Regions from separate parts of the Cyanobium sp. BA5m-10 genome, predicted to be linked through region 2. Evidence: predicted binding sites of a transcription regulator. Region 2 holds the regulator's gene; the other holds the start of a gene.
The links. Region 2 encodes NtcA, which controls nitrogen genes in cyanobacteria. Its sites were predicted from a motif close to GTANCNNNNGNTAC; they were not measured.
Positions count from the first base shown of each region.

Region 1: the regulator NtcA is predicted to act here: its motif matches at 3,677-3,690, upstream of queF (preQ(1) synthase).

Region 1 is NZ_JAGQCP010000002.1:105,699-112,963, reverse strand. It holds gene KBY85_RS01840 (23S rRNA (pseudouridine(1915)-N(3))-methyltransferase RlmH) at 1-163, shown strand, start outside; gene KBY85_RS01835 (OsmC family protein) at 188-589, shown strand; gene purB (adenylosuccinate lyase) at 615-1,910, opposite strand; gene KBY85_RS01825 (hypothetical protein) at 1,955-2,167, opposite strand; gene KBY85_RS01820 (TlyA family RNA methyltransferase) at 2,281-3,222, shown strand; gene KBY85_RS01815 (P-II family nitrogen regulator) at 3,245-3,583, opposite strand; gene queF (preQ(1) synthase) at 3,770-4,195, shown strand; gene KBY85_RS01805 (cytochrome c biogenesis protein ResB) at 4,192-5,490, opposite strand; gene KBY85_RS01800 (cytochrome c biogenesis protein CcdA) at 5,487-6,224, opposite strand; gene KBY85_RS01795 (FtsW/RodA/SpoVE family cell cycle protein) at 6,234-7,265, opposite strand, start outside.
Region 2 is NZ_JAGQCP010000007.1:76,245-83,509, forward strand. It holds gene psbN (photosystem II reaction center protein PsbN) at 4-156, opposite strand; gene psbH (photosystem II reaction center phosphoprotein PsbH) at 279-479, shown strand; gene KBY85_RS04815 (TatA/E family twin arginine-targeting protein translocase) at 479-775, shown strand; gene pth (aminoacyl-tRNA hydrolase) at 759-1,388, shown strand; gene KBY85_RS04825 (DUF3146 family protein) at 1,393-1,650, shown strand; gene KBY85_RS04830 (resolvase) at 1,647-2,123, opposite strand; gene KBY85_RS04835 (DUF3084 domain-containing protein) at 2,120-3,337, opposite strand; gene ntcA (global nitrogen regulator NtcA) at 3,372-4,112, opposite strand; gene KBY85_RS04845 (cob(I)yrinic acid a,c-diamide adenosyltransferase) at 4,355-4,996, shown strand; gene dcd (dCTP deaminase) at 4,996-5,589, shown strand; gene thyX (FAD-dependent thymidylate synthase) at 5,656-6,381, opposite strand; gene KBY85_RS04860 (thioredoxin domain-containing protein) at 6,390-6,962, opposite strand; gene KBY85_RS04865 (NIL domain-containing protein) at 7,033-7,265, shown strand, end outside.

The sequences.
Region 1 (7,265 bases), on a different contig from region 2:
GGCTGATGGTCTCGACCCGGCGCTCAAGGGGCGGGCCCACTGGCGCCTGAGCCTCTCACCGATGACCTTCCCCCACGAGCTGGCGCGGCTGCTGCTGTTGGAGCAGCTTTACCGGGCCAGCTCGATTCAGCAGGGCGGGCCGTATCACCGCGACGGCGCTTGACTGGGGTAGTGCTTACGCCCCGCGATGACCACGATTGACAGCCGCTACGAGGGAGCCCTGCGCTGCCACTCCAGCCACGGGCCTTCGGGCTGCGAGCTCGAGACCGATGCCCCCACCGACAACCAGGGCAAGGGGGAGCGTTTCTCGCCCACCGATCTGGTGGCCACGGCCCTGAGCACCTGCATCCTGACGATCCTGGGGATCGTTGCCGAGCGCCACGGCTGGCCGCTGCAGGGGGCCAGCGCTCGGATTGAAAAAACCATGACCCCCGAGGCGCCACGGCGCATTGCCCTGCTGGAGGTGTGGATCAGCTTGCCGGCGGGTCTCAGCGAGGAGCAGCGGGCCGTGCTTCACCGGGCCGGAGAGACCTGCCCGGTGAAGCTGAGCCTGGAGGGTGCTGTGCCGATGCGGCTGCACTGGGCCTGAACTGCCTGCCAGCTCAAATCCTTAGCTAAATCCCTAGTCGCTGCCAGATCACGTCCAGGTTGGCCTGATGCAGATCGGTGCTGAAACACTCAGCCAGCTGCTCAGCGCTGAGCTTGCTGATCACCTCTGCATCGGCTTCAAGGTTGGCGCGGAAGTTGCCGCCGTCCATATTCCAGGCGCTGTGGGCGTTGCGCTGCACGATCCGGTAAGCGTCTTCGCGGTTGATGCCGGCTTCCACCAAGGCCAGCAGCACCCGCTGGCTGAACACCACTCCGCCGTAAACGTTCATGTTGCGGGCCATGTTGTCTGGGTAGACCCCTAAGCCCTTCACTACCTCGGTCATCTCCCGCAGCATGAAGTGCAGGGTGGCGGAACAGTCGGGCAGCATCATGCGCTCCACCGAGCTGTGGCTGATGTCGCGCTCGTGCCAGAGGGCGCAGTTTTCCAGGGCCGCCACCACATAGCTGCGCAGCACTCGGGCCAGGCCACTGATCCGCTCGCTGCGGATCGGGTTGCGCTTGTGGGGCATGGCCGAGCTGCCCTTCTGCCCCTTGGCGAAATTTTCCTCCACCTCGAGCACGTCGGTGCGCTGCAAGTTGCGGATCTCGGTGGAGAAGCGCTCCAGTGCCGCGCCCACCAGGGCCAGGGTCTGCACGTATTCGGCGTGGCGATCGCGGGCGATCACCTGGGTGCTGGCCGTATCTGGCTCCAGGCCAAGCTTGGCGCAGGCGATCGCCTCCACCTGGGGGTCGGTGTTGGCGTAGGTGCCCATGGCGCCGCTGATCTGGCCCACGCTCACCACCCGCTCGAGCCGCTCGAGGCGCTCGCGGTTGCGTTCCACTTCCGCCAGCCAGCCGGCCACCTTGAAGCCGAAGCTGATCGGCTCGCCGTGGATGGCATGGCTGCGGCCGATCATCACCGTGCCCTTGTGCTCGCGGGCTAGCGCCCTGAGGGCATCGGCGAGGGCATCAAGCTCGGCGCGCAGTAGGGCCACCGAAGCTTTCATCTGCAGGGCCAGGCCTGTGTCGAGCACATCTGAACTGGTCATGCCCACGTGGATGTAGCGGCCCGCATCCCCCACGTGTTCATTCACATTGGTGAGGAAGGCGATCACGTCGTGGCGAACCTCGGCCTCGATCTCGAGGATCCGCTCTACCGAAAATCTGGCCTTCGCCTTAATCGTCGCAACTGCCTCAGCGGGCACTCGCCCCAAATCACAATTGGCCTCGGTGGCAGCGATCTCCACATCGAGCCAGCTTTGGAACTTCGCCTGCTCGCTCCACAGGGCGCCCATCTCGGGCAGGGTGTAACGCTCGATCAAGGCCGCGCCTGGCTCACTGCCAGACCAATGTATGGGTGCGCCCCTTAGGCAGCGGTCGTCAGGCGTTGGTGCTCCACCTCCCAGTGCACCTGATGGCCCCAGGCCTGCTGCCGCACCCAGCAGCGGCCGCCGCGGCACTGGATCAGCTGGAAGGGGGGCAGGTCGGAAGGTTGATTGCGCAGTTTGACGAAGCTGCCGGGATAGAGCAGTTCCAGCACATTGGCTGCAGCATTCGCGGTCCGGATTGAGGTGGCCATCGGTGCCGGATCAACTTCTGGGTGCCATCCTCTGCCGGGTTTTGGTGCGGAGGCAGAGATGCTTGGAATCTGTTCCGTTTGCGTTGTGGTTTGATCACAAAAGGTGGAGCGCCATGGCTCGCAAGCAACGACTGGATTTGGAGCTCGTGGCCCGCGGCCTGGCGGCTAGTCGTCAGCAGGCCCAGCTGTTGATTAGGGCCGGGCGGGTGCGCCACGGCGACAAAGTGCTCGATAAACCAGGCACCGAGGTGTTGCCGGAGGCCGAGCTGGTGGTGCAGCAACTTCCTCGCTATGTATCAAGGGGTGGCGAAAAGCTGGTGCGGGCCCTTGAGGCCTTCCCCATCGCCGTGCAGGGGCGCGTTTGCCTTGATGGCGGCATCTCCACTGGCGGCTTCAGCGATTGTCTGCTTCAGCACGGGGCCTGCCGCATTTATGGAATTGATGTGGGCTACGGCCAGACGGCCTGGAGCCTGCGCAGTGATCCGCGGGTAGTGCTCAAGGAGCGCACCAACCTGCGTCACCTCACCCCGGATGCTCTTTACGGCCCCGAAGACCCCTGGCCCGATCTAGCGGTGGCCGATGTGTCGTTTATTGCCTTGGCCTTGGTGCTGCCTGCCCTGCTGGCGCTGCTGCAACCCCAAGCACCCGTGGATCTGCTGTTGCTGGTTAAACCCCAGTTTGAGGTGGGCAAGGGCCGGGTGGGCAAGGGCGGGGTGGTGCGTGATCCGGTTGCGCATTGCGATGCCATCGAAGGGGTGATCACCGCGGCCTCTGGCCTGGGCTTGGTGGCTTGCGGCCTGGTGGCATCACCAATCACTGGACCTGCCGGCAACCACGAATACTTGCTCTGGCTGCGGCGCTCCGATTGCGATGGGCGGGTCGGAATGGGTGATGTTGCCGGGGATGTTGCAGTGGATGTTTTTGAGCCTGTTGAACAGCTTGTTGAACCAGCCCAAAGCGACCCGAAATTCAGCTCTGCGCCAATCCGCCCTGCGCCAATCAGCCCAGAGCAAATAAAAAACCTGGTAGCCAGCACGCTGACTCCCAGGGAATAAAAATCAAAAGGGGTGCTGGCGCTCAGATGGCGCCGCTGTCCCGATCACCGGTGCGGATTCGAACCACCGAATCAATCGTGCTCACGAAGATCTTGCCGTCGCCGATTTCGCCGGTGCGGGCCGCGTCTTGAACGGCGCTAACCACGGTGTCGACCTTGTCGTCATCGACAACTATCTCAAGTTTCAGCTTCTGGAGGAATTCGACGGTGAATTCAGAGCCGCGATAGCGCTCTACCTGGCCCTTTTGACGGCCAAAACCCCGCACTTCGCTCACGGTCATGCCCACGATCCCCGCATTGACCAGGGCGACCTTGACGTCCTCGAGCTTGAAGGGACGAATGATGGCCTCAATTTTTTTCATAGGAACAGCTCGGGCTAATTAGGAAGTCTCTCAGGAAATCCCTGCCGATGGTAGGGAGTAAAGCCATTACGCCCGAGCTTTGCGGGGGTCGTCGTAGCGATTGCTACCGGCTCGGGCAGCCGTTGGCTGCGGCCACTTTCCTTAAGATCGCCCAGTGGCACTGGCCCTTACCCTTTCCTTGCTCCGATGTCTTCCAGCCCAGCTTCTGCTAACGCGTCCTCCCTCACCCAGGCGCCCATGTATGGCGAGCGCGCCATCGCTGAAGCAGAGCTGATCTGTTTTGACAATCCCAGGCCTGCCCGTGCCTACGAGATTTCCATCGAGCTGCCGGAGTTCACCTGTAAGTGCCCATTTTCCGGGTACCCCGATTTTGCGGTGTTGCGCCTGATCTACCAGCCCGGCCCCCGGGTGGTGGAGCTCAAGGCCATCAAGCTCTACGTCAACAGCTACCGCGACCGCTCCATTTCCCATGAAGAGGTGACCAATCGCATCTTGGATGATCTGGTTGCCGCCACCGATCCCCAGTGGATGCAGCTGGAGGCTGATTTTCACCCCCGCGGCAACGTTCACACCGTGGTGCGCGTCAGCCACGGCACGCGGCTGGATTGTTAGAGCTGGGCGAGCATCTGGGGCAGCTCGGCAGCGAAGCCGGTGAGATTGCGGTTGCAGAGGCCCGCAACGTGCAGCTGACCCGCTTGGCCGGCCGGCTGCTCAGCGATGGCCCAAAGCTGACGCGTAGCAAGCAAGCTGAGACCACCGCCGGCTAGGGCGATCGCAAATCCTGCATAAACCAGTGGAACCCCAGGATCACGCTTCAGCAGGATGCCACTGGCGGGGAGCACGCTTTCAACCCGTATCGGTAGCCCTTTCACTTCCACAGCTGCGCCGCCTGGGGCTAGGCGAGCTAAGGAGATTCCGTCGGCGCCGTAGATCTCCACAGGGCCTTGTTCGCTGCCCAAGCTGAGCAGCACCGGCTCGCTGCCATCGGGACGGGTGGGCAGCACGATTCCCCAAATCTGTTCGCCTAGCTGAGGAAAGCTCTGTAGCGGTAGCTCCAGTAGGGGGCTTTTGCCCAGTTGCAGGCTGATGGTGGCCAGGGCCCAGTCGGCTTGATAAAGGGTGACCCCCTTGAAGCGCAGCGGATGGTTAACGCTGATCTCAGCCTGCTTCAGCAGGCTGCCGCCGCTGCCATCGCCCTCCAAGATGCGCAACTGGGAGGTGAATTGCTCAGGTCGTCCGGCGGGATCGCGCTGGATTGAAAAGTGGTCGAGGGCGAGGGTGAGTTGGCTGCTGCCCCGGCTGTCCATCAGCTCCAGGCTGCGGCCGGGGGCGAGGTATTGCTCAGCCCGTTGCCCCCCAAGTGCCCCCCAGGCGGCTCCGAGCATCAGCACCACCATCCCGGCGTGCACCAGCAGGGGCCCGACCCGGCCTAGCAGCCCCTTGCGGGCTGCTAGGCGGTCGTCGTGGCGCTGAATTTGCCAGCCCTGGCGCTGCAGCAGTCCGGCCAGCTGATCGAGGCTCGCCGTGGGGGAGTTGGTGCTGAGGGTTTCGGCCACGCTCAGCTTGCTGAGCTGGCGGGGGGTGCTGTAGTCGATCCAGCGCAGGGCGGCCTGCAGGGCGGGCCACTGGCGGCGCCAGCTGCATAGCAGCAGGGCTAGGGCCAGCCAGGCCAGCAGCCCCAGGAACCAGCCGCTGGAATACACATGGTCGAGCTGGAGGGCCAGCACCCCATCACCGTTCAGCAGGCCGAGCCAGGGCTGGGGGTCGTAGAGCCGGTGGTAAAGGTCGGCTGGTTCCCGCTGGGGGATGGCCGTGCCGACGCCACTGGTGACGGCAATCACCAGCAGCAGCACGATCGCTACCCGCAGATCGGAAATCCAGCCGACCAGCCGCAGCAAGGCTTTCATCGCCAGTTGGCCACCAGGGTGAGGGCGCCGGTGGTCACCAGCACCACGCCGCTGATCGGGGGAACCCATTGGCCCAGCCGCCTCAGGCTCAGCAAGCCCGGCAGGCTGGCGGCCGCCGTGCCGGCCAGCAGCAGCGGCACCACCTGACCCGCTCCAAAGCTGGTGAGCAGCAACATGCCTACCAGTGGTTTGCCGTTCTGGGCCATCCAGGCCAGCAGCACAGCCAGCACTGGCGTTGTGCATGGGGTTGCGGCCAATCCAAAAGCCAACCCTGCCGCCAAAGGAGCTAGGGGGGCTGGCACCCGGCGACGCCAGACTTCAGGATCGGGTCCGGCGGGCAGGGGCAGCTTCAGCAGGCCCAGCAGGTTTAGGCCCATCAGCAGGGCAAGCACAGCCACCACCGTGGGAATCAGCCCGGGGATTTGGCCGTAGATCCGGCCCAGTAGGCCGCTAACCAAGCCCAGCAGCACCAAGGAGGCCACGATGCCGGCCGCAAAGCTGAGGCTGCGCTGCCAGGGAGCCTGGCTGGGCTTAACGCCGGGCGTGCCGCCAAAACCAGCCAGATAGGCAAGGGTGACCGGCAAAAGCGACAGGGAGCAGGGCCCCAGGCTCGTGAGCAGGCCGCCAGCAAAGACAACCCCAACGGTGGTGGGGGTGGGGCTGGCCAGGGAGCGCTGCAGCAGCGTCTCGCTGCTGCGGGCCCAATCGGCCAGTTGGGGCCCAAAACTAATCATCCAATCAGCCTATCGGGCAGCTGCGGTGCGGCGGCGCCTGGGGGTAGGGGCAAGACCGCCTGCCTCCAGCGAGCAGCGGATCAGCAAGCCGCAAATAAGCAGGCTGGCCATCAAGGAGTTGCCGCCGTAGCTGATCAGTGGCAAAGGCAGGCCGGTGGTGGGCATGGCACCGCTGGCTACGGCGATATTGAGGATGGATTGGCCCACCAGCAAGGTGGTGCAGCCGATGGCGATTAGGCGCTGCTGGTTGCTGCGGCAGCTGAGAGCAACCCTCAGGCCCACAAAGCCAAACAGCAGCAAAAACAGCAGCAGCACCAGCGAGCCCACGAAGCCAAATTCCTCAGCAAAAACTGCAAAAATAAAATCGGTGCTCTGGATCGGCAGGTATTGCAGTTTCTGGGTGGAAAGGCCAAACCCCTCGCCTAGAAAGCCTCCTGAGCCGATCGCCATCAAGCTCTGCACCAGTTGGTAGCCGTCCCCCTGGGCGTCCCGCCAGGGATCCAGGAAGGACACCACCCGCAAACGCTGGTATTCGTTGATCATGATGCTGGCGCTGCCAAGCAGCCCTCCCGCTCCGGCTGCCCCGAGCAGCATGGGCAGGGAAAGGCCCCCAGCCAGGGCCATCAGCCAGAGCAGCAGCCCTGATAGGGCGGCGGTGCTGAGGTTTGGTTGCTTGAGGATCAGCAGGATCAGGGCCCCAAATGCCCCTAGCCATAGCAGTTTCTGGTCGTTGCCGATGCGCTTCCAGTGGGCAAAAAGGGCAGCGCCCTGCAACACCACAAAAGGCTTGACCAATTCCGATGGCTGCAGCTGTACCGGTCCAAGCACCAGCCAGCGACTGGCGCCGTTGACAGTGCTGCCCATCACCAGGGTGGCTGCGACCAGAATGATCCCAACCCACAACCCCAGCGGAGCTAGGTGCAACCAGCGCCGCAGGCTGGTGCGCAAGCCAAACCAGAGCAGCCCCCAGCTGGCAGCCATCCAAACCAGCTGGCGTTTGAGATAAAAGGCGCCGTCGCCCATCTCCCGTTCAGCTACCCA
Region 2 (7,265 bases):
GGCTCAGTCTTCGTGGTCGTCAAAGGGGTCGGTGAGGCCCTTGGAGGGCGGCCCGAAGGCTTGGTACACCCCAAACCCGGTGAGTGAAAGCAGCACCGCCAGCACGGCGAGGGCCACGGAAAGGGCCGGGGAGCTGGTGGTGGCGGTGGGGTCCATGGAGGCGGAAGGGGAATGCAGGTGACGGGTTGCGTCACAACTCTCGACGGACAGCCGCGGCGCGGTACGCGAGGCCCTTACAGTACTTAAAGCGAATCCATGCCCGAGAGGCTGCAGCAGACATGGCCCAACGCACCCGCCTCGGAGATATCCTGCGGCCACTCAATTCTGAGTACGGGAAGGTCGTCCCCGGCTGGGGCACCACGCCCGTGATGGGCATTTTTATGGTGCTCTTCTTGGTGTTTCTGCTGATCATCCTGCAGCTGTACAACAAGTCCTTGCTGCTCGAGGGCATCACTGTCAATTGGAACGGCCTCGGCTGATGAATGTGTTTGGCATTGGCTTGCCTGAGCTGGCGGTAATTGCCGCCATCGGGCTGCTGGTGTTCGGACCAAAGCGGCTGCCGGAGCTCGGTAAAACCTTGGGCCGCACCCTTAAGGGTTTTCAATCGGCCTCCTCTGAATTCGAAAAGGAGCTGCGCACGGCGATCACCACCGCCGAACCTGTTGCGGCTGACCTCCCAGTTGCAGTTTCTGCAACTGAGCTTGTTTCAGCTGACGCCTCCGCGGCTGATGCTCCAGAGCTGATTGAGCAGCCTCTCGATGGTCCCGCGGCCTGAGTTGTCGTTGCAGTTGGTGGTGGGCCTGGGTAACCCTGGAGCCAAGTACGCAGGTACTCGCCACAACGTGGGCTTTATGGCCCTTGAGCGTCTAGCAGATTGCGCTGGTGGTGCATCTTTTCGGCAGCAGCCCAAGCTTCAGGGCTTGTTGGCTGAGGTGGGTTCGGGGCCTTCCCGGCTGCGGCTGTTGATGCCCCAGACCTACATGAATGAAAGTGGTCGCTCGATCCGCGCAGCCCTTGACTGGTTTGGTTTAGAGCCCGCCCAGTTGCTGGTGGTGGTTGACGACATGGACCTGCCCCTCGGCAAGTTGAGACTGCGGGCTACGGGCAGTGCCGGGGGGCATAACGGCCTGCGCAGCACCATCAGCCACCTAGGTACCCAGGACTTTCCGCGGCTTCGTATTGGTATTGGCGCCCCCGCCCAAGATCCCGGCGAGCGCCGCGCCCGCACCGTTGGCCATGTGCTCGGACGCTTCACGCCTGCCGAGCAGCCCCTGCTCGAGGAGGTGCTGCGCGAGGTGGAGGCAGGTATTGGCCTGATCCAGCTCCTCGGCCTGGAGCGGGCTGGCAACCGACTCAACGGTTTTCAGCCCCAGGGCGCGGCAGCCTGAGCCGATGGCACGCCTTCCCTCCACCACTGCCCAGTTGCGGGTGCTGCACCAGAGCTTCAGCCAGCGGGTGCTGGAGGGGGAGGTGAGTGCGGGCGGCTACCAATGGAGTTTCCGCTGGGCCTTTGACCGCGGTGAACTCAGCGTTGAGCCTTCTTTGGGCAGGGCTCTGATCCAGGATGCCCTGCTGCGTTATCTGCTCAAGGTCGACTACCAGCTCGAGCCTGGCGGTGAATACATCTTTACGGTTCGGGCCCGTTTTTAAACCGATTCAGCCTCCAGCGCGACCGGCAGCGGCCATCGCCTCAGCACCTCCTGGTTGCTGCGTTGCAGGGTCACCCCGCAGTAGCGCTCTATCAGCAGCTGGGCCACCACATCGTCGATATCTCGGGGTGGTAATCGCAAGCCCGCCGGCAGCAGCCGCCTCCAGCCCCTAGGGGGCCAAAGCTGCCAGTAGCGCTCCCGGGCCGCCAGGGTGCTGCCGCTCTCATCCACCACAGCTAGCGCCAGCCGCTGCTGGCCAAGTTGGCTGCACCAGTCTTTGCTGCCGGTGCCATTGCCGAGCACAACCTGGCCAAGCCCCACTTGCTGCCAGCTTTTGAGCAGGGCGAGGCAGGCTTGTGGGGGCAGGATGGCAGCCTGCCGGATCTGGCCAACGGCAGGATCAGCCAGCACTAGACCGCATTTGCTGCGCCCGGGATCGAGGCCTGCCACCAGGCCCGCCGCAGCGCTCGTCATGGGCGGCGAGGGCCCGGACCCGATTGGGCGGGAGATGGGGCCGCCAACCAGCGCAATTCCGCTGCAATTGGGTCGGCGGTGCTGGCGCTGTTGATGGCGAGGGCTTCTAGTTGGGCAACCTGGCCCGGCTGGCGCTCGCTCAGCTCCCGGGCCAGCTTTTTAAAGCTGGCCGCATCGAACTGCAGCCCTTCCACCAATGTGCCCTGGCGCTGGGCTCGGGCATAGGCAGCGGCCAGCAGCAGGTTGAGTCGCCGCGAAACCGGCTCCAGGGCTGTGAGGTCGCCCTCGATCGTGGTGCTGGCCAGCACTTCACCTGCTTTAACTACTGGGCGGTTGGGGCGTAGGTCTGGGAAGGCAAGCACCTGGCGCTCGCCCCTCAGCACGTTGGCGGCCGAGAGAATGCTCACCACCCAGCTGCCGGGTTTGGCGAGCAGGCCTTCCAGCTTGCTGATGTCATTTTTGGGTACCAGCAGGATCTGGCGATCGGGGGGCTGGCCGGGCAGCACCCGCCTGAAGGCGTTGAGATTGGCCTGCTGCAGCAAGGCGGTGATCACCTCCTTGGCCTGCTCGGGGCGCTCAAGGGTCACCTTGGCGCTGGCCAGGGTCTGACCGCTGCTGAGCACCACGTCGCCGCGGCGCAGGGCAATCAGGTTGCCCTCCAGGTCTTTAAGTTCTTGGGCTCCGGCGCTAATCCGGCGGCGCACCTGGGCTAGTTCCGCTTCGGTGCGGCGGATTTCCGCATCCCGCCCCTTCACCTCCTGGCTGAGACGGCTGCGCTCCAGCTCCAACCGGTTGCGCTGGGTTAGAAGTGGCGCCAGCTCTTGGCGCAATTTGCTGGCGCGGGCTTGGGCCTGCTCAAAGCGCGTCTGAGCCTCGCGTTTGCCCTGTTCGGCCCGCGCCACCTGCAGGCGGCTGCTGGCTAGTTGGCTGTTGCTGCGGCTCAGTTCGCTGCGGCTGGTTTGCAGCCGTTGCTCCAGTCGATCGAGTTCAAACAGGCCCGTGCGCAGCCGCTCGCTTACCAGCAGCATCAGGCCGAGGGAGATGGCACTGATCAGGCTGCCAGTGAGCACTGTGATCAACACGGCGGTGCGGCGGGGCCGCATCCCCAACAGGCTCAAGCGCGCCTTGCCCACCAGGCTGCCGAGTCGGTCGCCCAGGGTGGAGAGCACTCCCCCCAGGGCGAGCAGAGCGAGGATCAGCAGCCAGCCCGTCACATACGTCCCCGGAGGGCCCCAGTATCCCTGGCCTTCAGCTGAAGCGCTTAGCTAGGGCGATTGGATCAAACACAGTGATCTTTTTGCGGTCGATCTGAACCAGCCCGTCGTTGCGCAGGTCGCCCAGCAGGCGAGTGATTGTGACGCGGGTGGAGCCAATCGCTTCGGCAATCGCCTGGTGGGAGAGGCGCAGATCAATCGTGATCCCTTCCGAGCTGGGAACGCCGAAATCTCGGCACAGCACCAGCAGGAAGCTCACCAGCCGCGAGCTCATGTCGCGGTGGGTGAGGGTTTCGATCATCGTTTCGGTCTGCAGTATTCGCGAAGACAGGCCCTGCAGCAGTAGCAAGCCCACGCTGGCGTCCTGCTCGATCGCACGGCGCACGGAGGTGGCTGGTGCGGTCACCATCTCGACCCTGGTGAAGGCAACAGCGTGATAGAAGCGATCGGAGCGCTGGCCGGTAAGCAGCGAGAGCACACCAAACAGGCTGTTCTCGCGCAACAGGGCCACGGTGATCTCCTCGCCTGATTCATATACCCGCGACAGCCGGACCGCTCCGCGCCGCAGCAGATAGACCCGCTCGGCTGGATCGCCGGGAAAAAAAATCGTTTTGCCCCGTTCGATCGTCTCGACACTGCTGCCGGCCAGGCCCCGGATCACTTCCAACAGGGTGGGGTTGCCCTGGCCGGCGCTGCCCATGCCTGCCACCACGCCAGGAGCACCCGTCGATGGGGTGTTGGCGGTACGGCTAAATCCGTGGGTAGCGCCAACCATCAAGGTTTTGGCAAGTGCCGGGACCCTAAGGATCACCCGGGGGGCGGCTTGTAGCAATACACACGGTTTGAGACGACACCGCCGGCGCCCCCTGCGCACCAGTACGTATGTTTCCGCTAGGGATGGTGTCGTTTGCTTGTGGAGCGGCTCGATCCCGCTACATTCAGCTCCGCGAGGCCATGGGCTGCTCGCGGCGCCCCAGGTCTGTTTTTCGATTTTCAAGGTTCTTATTCAGGTTGTTCATGACCGCGAGCTTGCCCGTCTCAGGCCTCACCTCCTCCTCCTCTGGAGCTGGTTTTCCGGCGGTCCAGCACCAACCTCAGCGCTCTGGCCATCGCCCTTTGGCTGTGGCGGCTGCCGCGTCCGCCCCTTCTGCTGCGCCGGCATTGCGGCTGGTGGCCCAGTCGGAGGGCTTACTGCAAATCCATACGGCGCCTTTCCGCGGCAGTTACGGAGCCGTGCTCAGCCAGGCCCTACGTAGTGCCGGCTTGGGTAGCCGGGTGCTAGTTACTCAGTTCCTTAAGGGCGGTGTAGATCAGGGCCTCGGCAGCAGCGTCTGGCTGTGTGGGCGACTGCAATGGCTGCGGCCCGGTGTGCCCGGCTGTCTGTCAGAGCCAGCTGCCCACCAGGGGCTCGAGCTGTTGGAGGCGGTGCGCCAGGTGTGGGCCTTCAGCCGCGAGCAGCTGCTCAGTGGTGCGGTGGATCTAATGGTGCTCGACGAGCTGGGCTTGGCTGTGGAGCTGGGCTACATCGAGCAGGCTGAAGTGCTGGCAACCTTGGAGCGCCGACCAGCCCATCTAGATGTCATTTTGACAGGGCCAGCCATGACTCCTGAGTTGATGGCCATGGCTGATCAGGTCACCCAGTTGCGCCGAGGCCTCTGATGCTGAAGAACGATCGCTGGATCAACGAGCAAGCTGCGGTAGGAATGTTGCAGCCGTTTCAGTCGAGCCTGGTGCGCCACCTCGATCCCGCTACGGCGGGCTCCCCGGTGCTCAGCTACGGCTGTTCTTCCTATGGCTACGACTTGCGGTTGTCGGCCAAGGAATTTTTGATCTTTCGGCATGTGCCTGGCACCGTGATGAACCCCAAGCGGTTCAACCCGGCGAACCTGGAGCCCGCTCCCCTGCGCGAAGACGAGGACGGATCCTATTTTATTTTGCCGGCCCATTCCTATGGCTTGGGAGTAGCACTGGAGAAGATGAAGGTGCCATCAAATATCACGGTGATCTGCCTGGGTAAGAGCACATACGCCAGGCTAGGCATCATTGTTAATACGACCCCAGCGGAAGCCGGCTGGCAGGGTCACCTCACCCTGGAGTTCAGTAATTCTTCGGGTGCTGACTGCCGCATTTATGCAAATGAGGGAATTTGTCAGCTGCTCTTTTTTGAGGGCGATCCCTGCGAGACAACCTATCAAGATCGGGCTGGTAAATATCAGCATCAGCCCGAACGGGTTACCTTGGCGCGTATCTAGTTCCCAGCAAAATGCCCCATAAGGCGAACCACCTGGCGCACCGAGAGGTGCGCCAGGTGGTTCGCCTTATGGGGCGAGCCTGGCTTTATGTAAGCGGCTCTTTTCATACCAGTCAGCAAATTGGGGTGTCCAAGCCTGTAGGTGGGGCCACATCAGATCACAGAGCTCACGGATCTCCTGCTGGGCATCGAGCTTCGCCCGCAGGTCAAGGAAGTGCAGAAATGCCCGCAAGGTGAAGCTCACCACGAAGTGCTGGCGGTAGTCGAAGGGCAGGATGCCGCGGGCGTGCTCCTCGGCGAAGCCAGCCGCCAAAAGGTCGCGGTAGCGAGCCGCCGCAGCCCTGCAGAGCTCTAGATCTATGTAGCGCTGCTCTTCTGTGTAGGCGTATTTTTTGCCTTGCCGGTCGCTATAGCTACCTATGGGCCGTAGATAGAACACCTCCTCCAGTTCCAGTTCACCATTGGCGGCCTTGCAGATGCGATCGCCGGTGTAGCGCATGGATTGCACGTCAAAGCTCACCCCCACCCGGTGTGTACGCGCCTGCTGCATCACTGAGTGGGGAAACCAGCCAACGTTGAGCACGATTTGGGCGTGTTCTAAGGGGCCGTAGTGACCGCGCTCGCCGGCGAGAAGTCGTTTGATGCAGATCTCCCCTGCTTTGCTCTCCTCGGGCCAGTTGGCGGAGTCTGCCGCCACAAAGCCCTCGCTGTAGTCCTGATGCATTCCCGCATAAACGCACTGCTGGGGGTTAGGCGTGGCGGCGATCAGGTCAACGCGGAAACGGGAATCCATGGCGGGCGTCAACCGTGGCTGCGGGGTCCGGCCATCGTGGCAGTAGCTGGCTCCGCTGCCGCAACTTCGCCAGCGGGTTGGCTCAGGTTGCTGACGGCACCCACTCCGGCCAGGGCCGGCAGGGGGGCGCCGGCGATCAGGGCGCTGCTGAGAGCGCGCAATTCGTTGAGGCTGCGGGCGCCAATCGAGCGGCCCACCGCTTCACCGGCAGCATTGAACAGCTCTAGTTGGGGAATGCCGTTGACGTCGTAGCGCTCCAGCTCCGGCTGCCAGCGCGGATTGTCAACGTTGAGCAGCACCACATCAAGCTGGCCGCGGTGTTGGGCTTCGATCGTTTCCATTGCCGGAGCCATGGTGCGGCAGGCGTCGCACCAGTCGGCGTAGAACTCCACCAGCGTTGGCTTGCCATTGCGCAAGGCCACGGGTAGATCCAGGGATTGGCGCGCCAAGCGTTCCAGTGGAGCCTCCGGATTCAGTCCGCCCCGGAACCACAGCAGGCCCGCTGCCAGTAGGGCCGCCAGCACGACTAGCAGCAGCCGTTCGCTTGGCCCCAGGCCGGAATTCGGGGTGGAGTTGGTCATGACTGCACTTTGCCAGTGCTTGCTAGCGTTTTGCGGAGGTAAGCGTGCTGTTCCCGCGAACCGGATCCTCGTGAAACGGCGCCTAACCCTGCACTTTCCCCGCGAAGCGGTGCATCAGCCGATCACCTATCGGCTGGCGGTGGATTTCGATATCGCCGCCAAGATCCTGCGCGCCCAGATTTCCCCCAACCAGAGCGGCACCATGGTGGTGGAGCTCTCCGGTGACATCGACGAACTGACGGCTGCGGAAGCCTGGCTAGAAAGTCAGGGACTTGGTCTTAACCGGGCGCCGGGTCAGATAGC